Regions from separate parts of the Metasolibacillus sp. FSL H7-0170 genome, predicted to be linked through region 1. Evidence: riboswitches for the same ligand, from Rfam matches in the RefSeq annotation. Region 1 holds a riboswitch; each other region holds the start of a gene.
The links. Region 1 has a riboswitch for thiamine pyrophosphate ahead of thiM (hydroxyethylthiazole kinase). Riboswitches for the same ligand answer to the same signal wherever they lie in the genome.

Region 1 (3,283 bases):
GTGCAGCCCATACGAAATTTGATGCAGCTGGTAATTTAACAGATGAAGCAACAATTCAATTTTTAGATAAAGTTATGAATAATTTTATCGAGTGGGTACAGTAAAATAGAAAAAGGCTAACGGAAAAGAATTTTTAAAGTGTAGCTTTTATATTAAATATATACTTAAAATCTATTTGTAATATTCACGATGATTTATCATTAAACACTTTACAAAGAGGGTGTCCCCAAATGGTTTTTGGACGCCCTCTATTTTTTATGTTATATTTAGTAGAAAAGAACTAAAGGTGTTGTAAATGCACTCTTTGCTAACAAAGATAAAAGAGTTTTTTCATCAAATAAATCATTACATAAAAAATAGGTCTGTCCCAAAAGCTGTGCATAGCCAGCATTTTGGACAGTAGCGATGATGTTTCACAAAATATTGATTTATATAAACAGAGAACGCCTTCTTTAAAAATGTGATAAACATTGGCTTAAGCAGTGTTATCCTTCAGTAAAAGGGAAGGGATGAAAACCTTTATTTCAATGCGGTGTCAAAACAAAATGGACTTTTCAGACAACCCCCGAAGAATGCCAGATTTGCGCAATTATCGAAATGAGGTAAATAAGCGCATCAAAGTGTGTTATCAATGCGTTGAATACGCGGAGCGACGTGCCTATCGCAAGTAATATACGTCTTTATCGCTTAAATATATATGTTTTTAATAGCGCGAGTCGCTCGCGCATTCTTGATTTCACTTCTACGGATGTTGGTGTTTTAGCTACAAGCACGTCCGCTTCTAACCCAATAATTTCCGCTAAAAATTTAGCGCGTTGCAAATGGTAGTCGTTAGATACAATCGTAATTGTTGTAATGTCCTCTGGTAATAGCTCCTTTGAAAAAAGTAAATTTTCATATGTAGAAGTGGAGTCTTCTTCAAGTAATATACGCTCTGCTGAGATACCGTGACTTATTAAATAGTCTGCCATTATAGACGCTTCTGTTGCGGGCTCATCATCTCCTTGACCGCCTGAAACGATGACTTGTACATGCGGGTGTTTTTGTAAATAATCGTTTGCCGCTTCAAGTCGATATTGCAAGGATAAGGAAGGCTCACCAGTTGGTCGTACCTTTGCACCTAAAATAATTAAAAAATCATTTGTGCCATTTGCTTTTGGGGAAGTACCTTTATTTATTTCGTTGTCAAGAAAGTAATAGCCCACGCCATAAAAAACAGCAATAGCTGCTGCGATGGAAAGCCATTTTTTCATATAATCACCTCTTGCTATAATATAACGAGTGGTAGGAGAAAAAGATTCAAATTATATCTCTTTAGCAAGAAAAATAGATTATCTATTGGAAAAATTCGCAACTAGTGCTACGATAATGAATGACAACAATTTGCAGGGGGACGCTTTTGGCGTTGAGAAGGTTAAAACCTGACCCTTAGAACCTGTTCAGTTAACACTGGCGTAGGGAGCAAAGTACACGGTAGTAATTTTCCCTTGTATTTGACGCTCTCTATGTTTAGAGGGCTTTTTTTGTCGACTATTATCGAATGCTAATTTTAGATTTCATTTTTCGGCTAGGTTTGAAAAAGAAATGAGCTTCAAATTAGTCGATAGAGCTTTCCGGAAAATAAAAAACTTGGAGAAAGAGGTTGCAAACGATGACGATAAGCAAAATTCGACAACAGCATCCACTTATTCACTGTATAACAAATTACGTAGTAGCAAATTTTACAGCGAATGGACTTTTAGCAATTGGTGCTTCACCAGTTATGGCTGATGAAGTGAGTGAGGTGGAGGAAATGACCTCCATTTCGAACGGCTTATTAATTAATATCGGCACATTAAACCAATCTAAAGTTCCTGCGATGCTTGCGGCAGGAAAAACGGCGAATAAGCACGAGATACCTGTTGTGCTAGACCCTGTAGGGGTTGGTGCAACGAACTATCGCAAGCAAGTAATCCAAAGTTTATTGCAGCAAGTGCAGTTCCAATTAATTCGCTGCAATGAAGGGGAGCTTGCTGCCATAGCTGGTGTAGAATGGCAAGCAAAAGGAGTCGATAGTGGGCAAGGAAATATTGATACCATTTCTGTTGCGCAAGAAATAGCCAAAAAATATGCTACAATTGTTATTGTAACAGGTGCGACAGATATTGTGACAGATGGAAAAATTATAGAAAAAGTAACGGGTGGTCATGAGCGCATGACATTCGTTACAGGTTCAGGCTGTTTATTAAGTGCACTATGTACTGCGGCGCTAACACTTGAAGGAGGACCGGTAGCCAATTTGGCATCGCTTTTACAAACGTATAAGCTAATAGCTGAAGAAGCGGAGCACAATTCAACATATATCGGCTCGTTCCAGGTAGAAGTATTAAATGGCTTAGAAAAATATGCGAAAGGCTGATGAATGTGAATATTGTTATGACAATTGCTGGCTCAGATAGTAGTGGTGGAGCAGGCATACAGGCAGATTTAAAAACATTTCAGGAGCTAGGCGTTTATGGCACATCTGCGATTACAGCGTTAACAGCTCAAAATACCCTTGGTGTATCGGATATTTTAGCTGCTTCCCCTGAATTTATCATTGCCCAAATGAACGCGGTGTTTGAGGATTTACAAGTAACTGCTGTAAAAACGGGTATGCTATTTTCCGCAGAAATTATTGAAGCCGTAGCGGTAGAGCTACGCAAGCAAAGTGTGCAGCTTGTTGTAGACCCTGTTATGATTGCAAAGGGTGGCGCAAGCTTGTTACAGCAAGAGGCGATTTATGCATTAAAAACGAAGTTACTACCTATTGCAACCGTCCTTACACCGAATATTCCAGAGGCTGAGGAAATTACAGGCATTACAATTACAACAGTTGCGGATATTGAAATAGCGGCAAAGAAAATTTTAGAACTCGGTGTGCAATGTGTGGTGATGAAGGGCGGTCATTTAGAGGGTGAGGAAGCTGTTGATATGGTATATTTTGCTGACGGCTCCTTCTTTGCGATGAGCAGTGAACGCATTGATACACCGCATACACATGGGACAGGCTGTACATTTTCCGCAGCTTTAACAGCATTTTTAGGAAAGGACTATGCTTTGCGTGATGCTATTATAGAAGCAAAGCATTTCATTCAAGCAGCGATTTCACACCCATTAAATATTGGAAATGGACATGGGCCAACGAATCATTTTGCGTATCGTAAAGCGCAAATGAAAGGGCAGGTGAAGCTGCATTGAAACGTGAGAAGCTAGCCGTTTATTTTATTATGGGTACTATAAATTGTCAGCGTGAGCCGCTTCA
Region 2 (3,283 bases), 1.3 Mb from region 1:
TTGCCCTTTCTTTAGGCTTTCATTTATCTGCTGATATTTTTTATAAGCAAGGTCTTTGGATTTATCAAAGTATGTATGCGGATAAACGACGTATTAAAGCATTATTAAAAGAAACGCTTTAGGAGGCAACCGTGCTAAGTCGGTATTTTGGTCGTTTTTGGTATTGCTTATTCAAATCAATTATGCCAAGGCGTAAAATTTAAAATAAGCATAAAGCTAATTTTTCATTGTACTGAGGAGAAGCTCGATTTTTGAGACAGCCCTTTCTTCTTTGCTAAAATCATCAATTATAAATGGTTTGATTAGGAGGGTTTTTTATGAATAGGCTTTCCATATATTCAATAATTCTTGCAGTTTTAGGCATGCTATTTTTTATTCTTTCAAGTGTGTCAGTAGGGTGGAATAGAAGTATAGCTACGCCTGGAGGACCACCGCCTCTTACTACTTGGGAGGTAACCTTGTTTTATATATTTTGTGGCGTAGGACTGCTTTGTTTTATCTTGAGCTTTGTAGTGGGGGTTTTAGGCTTCAAAATGAAAACAGGGAGTAGATTATTAAGATATATAGGTCTTCTATTAGTCCCAATTATCCTAATTTGCTCAATATCCTTTGGACTGCTTATTGCTATAGCTCTTGGCTGAAAATTTCATTCATTTTCATCAACTACCAAAGGGAGTTGTCCGAAAAGTCTATTTTATTTTGACACCGCATTGAAATCGATGTTTTCATCGCTTCCCTTTTACTGAAGGATAGCGCAGCTAAAACCAATGTCCATCCCATTTTTAAAAGAGGCGTTTTCTGTTTATCGCGTATTAACAAATTTGTTTGCGACGAGTAACCGCAGAAGCAGGCTGTAAGACCCCCACTTCAAAACAGCAGATAAAAACAGGATGTTTAAGTGGGGGATCAAACAGCCTGTAAAAACTAAGAATGAGGCCAACACGATGTTGGTCACACAAGCGTTTTCGCAGGATGCGAAGATCCTAGCTTGTGTTCCTCTATCACCAATCAGTGGGGGGCAAAGCCCCCACTAATTGAAGGTTCACTTTATATGAATCAACATTTTGTGAAACATCATCGCTACTGTCCAAAATGCCCGCTATGCACGGCTTTTTGGACAGCCTCCCTAACTCTATATCAAATATTCGCTAAAATGCTTGTACCTATCGCTTCGCTTTCGGTACAAAGTGGTCGTCTCAAAATGATTTTTCAGATAACCTCTTGATATTTTACTTTATGCTACCTTTAATAATCTTGGCGCAGTTGAAAACAATAAAGAGCCTACAATTATTGTTAAAATAGCAGACGGAATCATATGTGTTGCATTATAAATAATTGAGTAAATCCATGGGTTTTGGTCTCCTGCATATTGAGAGAAGAACACAACACCTGATAACACATGCGTAATAAACGAAAGAGTAGCACCGAGCAAAACGCCTATCGTCATATATTGTGTAATCGCTTTTTTATTTTTTTCATGAAGCGCATTTAATAGTGGCTTGCGCATTACTGCTGCCAAACCAACTACCGTTGAGGCTAGCCCAAAATCTAAAACGGCCTGAAACCAATGCAAAATATAGCCGCCCATCATCGCACTGATTATACCCTCAAGAAATCCTGTTGCCATACCAGCAAGTACACCATGTCTAAACGCTACTAATACAATTGGTAGCATGCCAAAGCTTATTGAGCCGCCCTGTGGAAGACTAAATGCCAGCTTGCCTAAAATAAAGCTAAGTCCTGCCATAATCGCGATTTCCATTAAAATTACTAAATTTTTATTGTTCATAACAAGTCTCCTTTCTTTTGTTCATTGGAACCAAGAGGAAGAATAGAAAACAAAAAAGCAATGTTAGGACAGAGCCTAACATCGCTTAGAAGTCGGTTTCTATCCACATCCCTACGCAAGCTTTAACTTACAGGTTCAAAGAGTCAGTACAACGAGTGTACAATCTCAGCCGACTTAATCGGCTCCCCTTGTGGTCATATGATGATTTATTTGTTAGAACAGTTTCATTGTACTGAATATCGCTTTGTATTTCAATACGTTTTAGTGGATTACTGAAAGTAGTTAACTAATGCATATCTAGTTATTCAGCTACTGGCTTTTTCAATAAGCCAACAATAAGCGCTGTGACAATGGAACCTACTATTACTGCTAGCAAGTATAGGATTGGGTTTCCTTCAACAACAGGGAAAACGAATACACCACCATGTGGCGCAGGAAGTCCAATACCAAATATCATCGTTAATGCCCCTGCTACTGCTGCACCTATAATTGAAGCTGGAATCACTCGGACTGGGTCTGCTGCTGCAAATGGAATTGCGCCCTCTGTAATGAAAGATGCGCCCATAATATAGCATGTTTTCCCTGCATCTCTTTCCCTTTTGGAAAATTTGCGTTTGAAAAATGTTGTCGCAAGTGCTAAACCTAATGGTGGCACCATACCCCCTGCCATTACTGCTGCATGTGGTGCAAAATTTCCCGCATCAATCATAGCGATACCGAATGTAAAGGCCGCTTTATTAATCGGTCCACCCATATCAACTGCCATCATACCACCGAGCAATAAACCAAGCATAACTAAGTTTCCTGTCCCGAGGCTAGATAACCACGATGTAATTGCCTCATTTACCCCTTTTACAGGCTCAATTATAATGTACATCATAATAAGTCCTGTAAATAAAATGCCAAATAGAGGATAAAGCAGTACAGGCTTAATTCCTTCTAGTGACGTAGGCAATTTATCAAATACTTTTTTCAGACCAAGCACTAAATAACCCGCTAAAAACCCTGCAATCAAACCACCTAAAAAACCTGCCCCACCTGTTGCTGCCATGAAGCCACCAACCATCCCCGGTGCAAAGCCTGGTCGGTCTGCAATACTCATCGCGATAAATGCCGCTAATACTGGAATCATTAAACCAAATGCATTACCACCACCGATTGTGTTCAATGCTTCGGCAATTGGATGATAAGAAGGATCTGTCGGGTCAAATGCTTTAATTCCAAACATAAACGATATTGCGATTAAAATACCGCCACCAACAACAAACGGAAGCATATTTGATACACCATTCATTAAGTGCTTGTAAAAGCCTGAGCGCTTCTCCTTTTCTGTTCCTTCCTGTTTTCCTGTTGCTGTATGAATAGGTGCATCTTGCTCTAACGCACGCTCAATTAACTGCTGCGTTTTTCGAATGCCATCTGCTACTGGCACTTGAATCACATGCTTCCCAGCAAAGCGTGCCATCTCAACCTGTTTATCTGCCGCTACAATAA
Region 3 (3,283 bases), 930 kb from region 1:
ATTGCGACAGCAGACTTAGGTATTACTTTAGGAGGGGGAGTGATGGGATCAGTCGCAGATTTACTACCTTATTCACAAATGTATTTAGTTTGTGCTGCACTAGGTGTAGGCATGACTCTTTTCGCCTATGTAAGACGCTAGAAGCAGGCGCAAAATGACTTTTTCGCTAGCGTCATGTTATGCTAAGGGGGAATGGAGGAATACATATGGAAAAACCACATTTACTTATTGTTGATGGCATGGCACTACTATTTCGTTCATTTTTCGCCTCCGCTGCGATGAAACAATATATTCGTTTAGAGGATGGCACGCCAACAAATGGAGTACAAGGCTTTGCCCGTCATGTTTTAACAGCTCAAAACTTGATGAAGCCGACACATTTAGCTGTTTGTTGGGATATGGGCATGCATACATTCCGCAATGATTTATTCGAGGGATATAAAGCAAACCGCCCTGCACCACCAGAAGAAATGCTGCCACAGTTTGATATGGTGAAGGATGTATCAGAAATGATGGGCTGGAAAAACTTCGGCATTAGCGGCTTGGAGGCAGACGATTTAATCGGCTCCATGATTGAGAAATGGAAAGACGATGCGGAGATTACTGTCATTAGCGGTGACCGCGACTTATTACAATTATTAAATGATAAGACAACAATCGCTTTTACTAAAAAGGGTTATACAGAATATGATACGTACACAGAGCAGCGCTTTCGCGAAGAATATGGCATCGCCCCAAAGCAATTTGCTGAGGTGAAGGCGTTTATGGGGGATGCGAGCGATGGCTATCCGGGTGTCAAAGGAATTGGTCCTAAAACAGCACTGCAACTCATTCAAACCTATCATTCAATTGAGGGAGTGCTAGCAGCACTTGACCAACTAAAGCCTGCGCAGCGTACTAAAATCCATGAAAGTATGGACATGCTAAAGCTCTCGCATCAGCTCGCGACAATTAATTGCGATGCAGCCATTGAAGCGGAGCTGAATGACTTAGTAGTTCCTGCGTTTAATGAGGCGGTTGCATCACAGCTGGATAATAAAGGCTTGCGCTTAATTATCCGCCACGCACGTTCGCTTGGTCTATAAAGACATTGACGAATAACAAAATTACCGTAATAATAGAAGAAAATTGCTTGCACCACTAGGGGAGCCTTTTGAAAGGCTGAGATGTATATGTACTATGCAGACCCTTTGAACCTGATCTAGCTCACACTAGCGTAGGGAAGTGGCGACATTGATTGAATTTGCTCACTCTATGCCGCTCCCTTTCTACAATGGGTGCGGCATTTTTAAATTTATTTTTAGGAGGAAAATTTGCTTGGAAAGAAATGTGCAAATAATTTGCGCAAATCCGCTGATAAGTAATGCTCAAAAATAACAATTAAAAGAGGTGTTGTTTATGTCAGTTCGTAAATTAACTGTTATGGCGCTGTTTGTGGCCATTGCAGTGGCAGGTTCAATGTTTGTAGCGATTCCTACAGGTATTGCGCGTGCATATCCTATTCAACATGCTGTCAATGTTGTGAGTGCTATATTGTTAGGACCTGTGCCAGCTGTAGTAATTGCTTTCGTTACAGCATTAGTTCGTATTTTTACGGGAACAGGCTCGTTACTTGCGATTCCGGGTAGTGTCATCGGGGCTTTTTTAGCGGCTATAGCTTATAAATATAGCCATAAAGTATGGCTGGCGGGTATTGGTGAAGTGATTGGTACAGGTGTGATTGCATCATTAGTAGCTGTCCCATATGCAAAAATATTAATGGGTACATCTGTTACGGCACTTGCTTTTATGCCAGCCTTCTTCGTGTCAAGTGCAATTGGTGCGGTGCTAGGGGTTATTATTGCAGTAAGTTTGCGCAACACTGTATTTGCAAAGCGTTTTGAAACGATATAGAAAATAAGGTTACTCGTCGCAAAAAATTACATGGCATAGCTTCTGTATCATAAAGTGAAACTTCAATCAGTGGGGATGTTTCTCATCCCAGCTGATTGTTAGTTGAACCACTCGGGCATTTACGGGCAGTTGATCTCCCACTTATCCTTAGCATATTTTCACATAAGTTTTGAAGTGGGCGTCTTACTGCCCGTTAATGCGGGATAAAGTGAACCTTCAATCCGTGGATGCTTTTCTCCACGGATTGTTAGTTGAACCACTCGGGCATTTACGGGCAGTTAATCTCCCACTTATCCTTAGCATATTTTCACATAAGTTTTGAAGTGGGCGTCTTACTGCCCGTTAATGCGGGATAAAGTGAACCTTCAATCCGTGGATGCTTTTCTCCACGGATTGTTAGTTGAACCACTCGGGCATTTACGGGCAGTTAATCTCCCACTTATCCTTAGCATATTTTCACATAAGTTTTGAAGTGGGCGTCTTACTGCCCGTTAATGCGGGATAAAGTGAACCTTCAATCCGTGGATGCTTTTCTCCACGGATTGTTAGTTGAACCACTCGGGCATTTACGGGCAGTTAATCTCCCACTTATCCTTAGCATATTTTCACATAAGTTTTAAAGTGGGCGTCTTACTGCCCGTTAATGCGGGATAAAGTGAACCTTCAATCCGTGGATGCTTTTCTCCACGGATTGTTAGTTGAACCACTCGGGCATTTACGGGCAGTTAATCTCCCACTTATCCTTAGCATATTTTCACATAAGTTTTAAAGTGGGCGTCTTACTGCCCGTTAATGCGGGATAAACGGAGCAGCAGGTTCTAGCGCTATATGGAAAGGCAGTTGCTTTTTCATATAGCCCTTATGTATTTTTCTGCTCTATTTTTACAAAGCTTAACACATGCTTATTGTCCTCATAGCAAAATGAACGTATTTGGCTGTTTCGGCCTCGTCCACCGTTATCATGGATGATTAAATATAATTCCCCGTCTTTTCTTTCATAGCCAATGAGTGGAACCCAATGATATTTGAATAGAGGCTTCTTTTTTGACCGCCACTGTAGGTTAAAATATTGGTCGAATTTCAATGCCACAGGATTTCCTTGTTCAAGCTGTGCCAATGCTTCTGCAAGCGAGCAACCTTGAATAGTAAAATTAGCACCGAACAACTTGCGCATTCTTTTGATGAGACGCCATTGAAATAAGCCGATTTTTGTTGTACCTAGCTGTTTATATAAATCATTAATTTCTTTGGCTATGTGAAAATACTTTAAAATAACGTGTAGCGTTGTTGGACCACATGCAGAATTTTGGTAATTTGGCTGAACGCTCGCATCGTATTGTGAAGTTCCTTTGATTTCTAGCAGTACACGCATTGCCATCCCTCCATTTGT

Region 2: it holds a riboswitch for thiamine pyrophosphate, as region 1 does, so the genes downstream of both, thiT (energy-coupled thiamine transporter ThiT) here and thiM (hydroxyethylthiazole kinase) in region 1, are expected to answer to the same signal.
Region 3: it holds a riboswitch for thiamine pyrophosphate, as region 1 does, so the genes downstream of both, thiW (energy coupling factor transporter S component ThiW) here and thiM (hydroxyethylthiazole kinase) in region 1, are expected to answer to the same signal.

What each region holds. Positions count from the first base shown of each region.
Region 1 covers NZ_CP151964.1:658,076-661,358, reverse strand. Annotated here, with positions in the region: gene MHH70_RS03030 (NADPH-dependent FMN reductase) at 1-104, shown strand, start outside; gene MHH70_RS03025 (YdcF family protein) at 681-1,253, opposite strand; TPP riboswitch at 1,378-1,478, shown strand; gene thiM (hydroxyethylthiazole kinase) at 1,652-2,398, shown strand; gene thiD (bifunctional hydroxymethylpyrimidine kinase/phosphomethylpyrimidine kinase) at 2,404-3,219, shown strand; gene thiE (thiamine phosphate synthase) at 3,216-3,283, shown strand, end outside.
Region 2 covers NZ_CP151964.1:3,235,024-3,238,306, reverse strand. Annotated here, with positions in the region: gene MHH70_RS15090 (hypothetical protein) at 1-122, shown strand, start outside; gene thiT (energy-coupled thiamine transporter ThiT) at 1,235-1,789, opposite strand; TPP riboswitch at 1,881-1,988, opposite strand; gene MHH70_RS15080 (fructose-specific PTS transporter subunit EIIC) at 2,091-3,283, opposite strand, start outside.
Region 3 covers NZ_CP151964.1:3,631,235-3,634,517, forward strand. Annotated here, with positions in the region: partial or broken gene MHH70_RS16940 (MFS transporter) at 1-141, shown strand, start outside; gene MHH70_RS16945 (5'-3' exonuclease) at 207-1,085, shown strand; TPP riboswitch at 1,133-1,240, shown strand; gene thiW (energy coupling factor transporter S component ThiW) at 1,399-1,893, shown strand; gene MHH70_RS16955 (C39 family peptidase) at 2,753-3,265, opposite strand.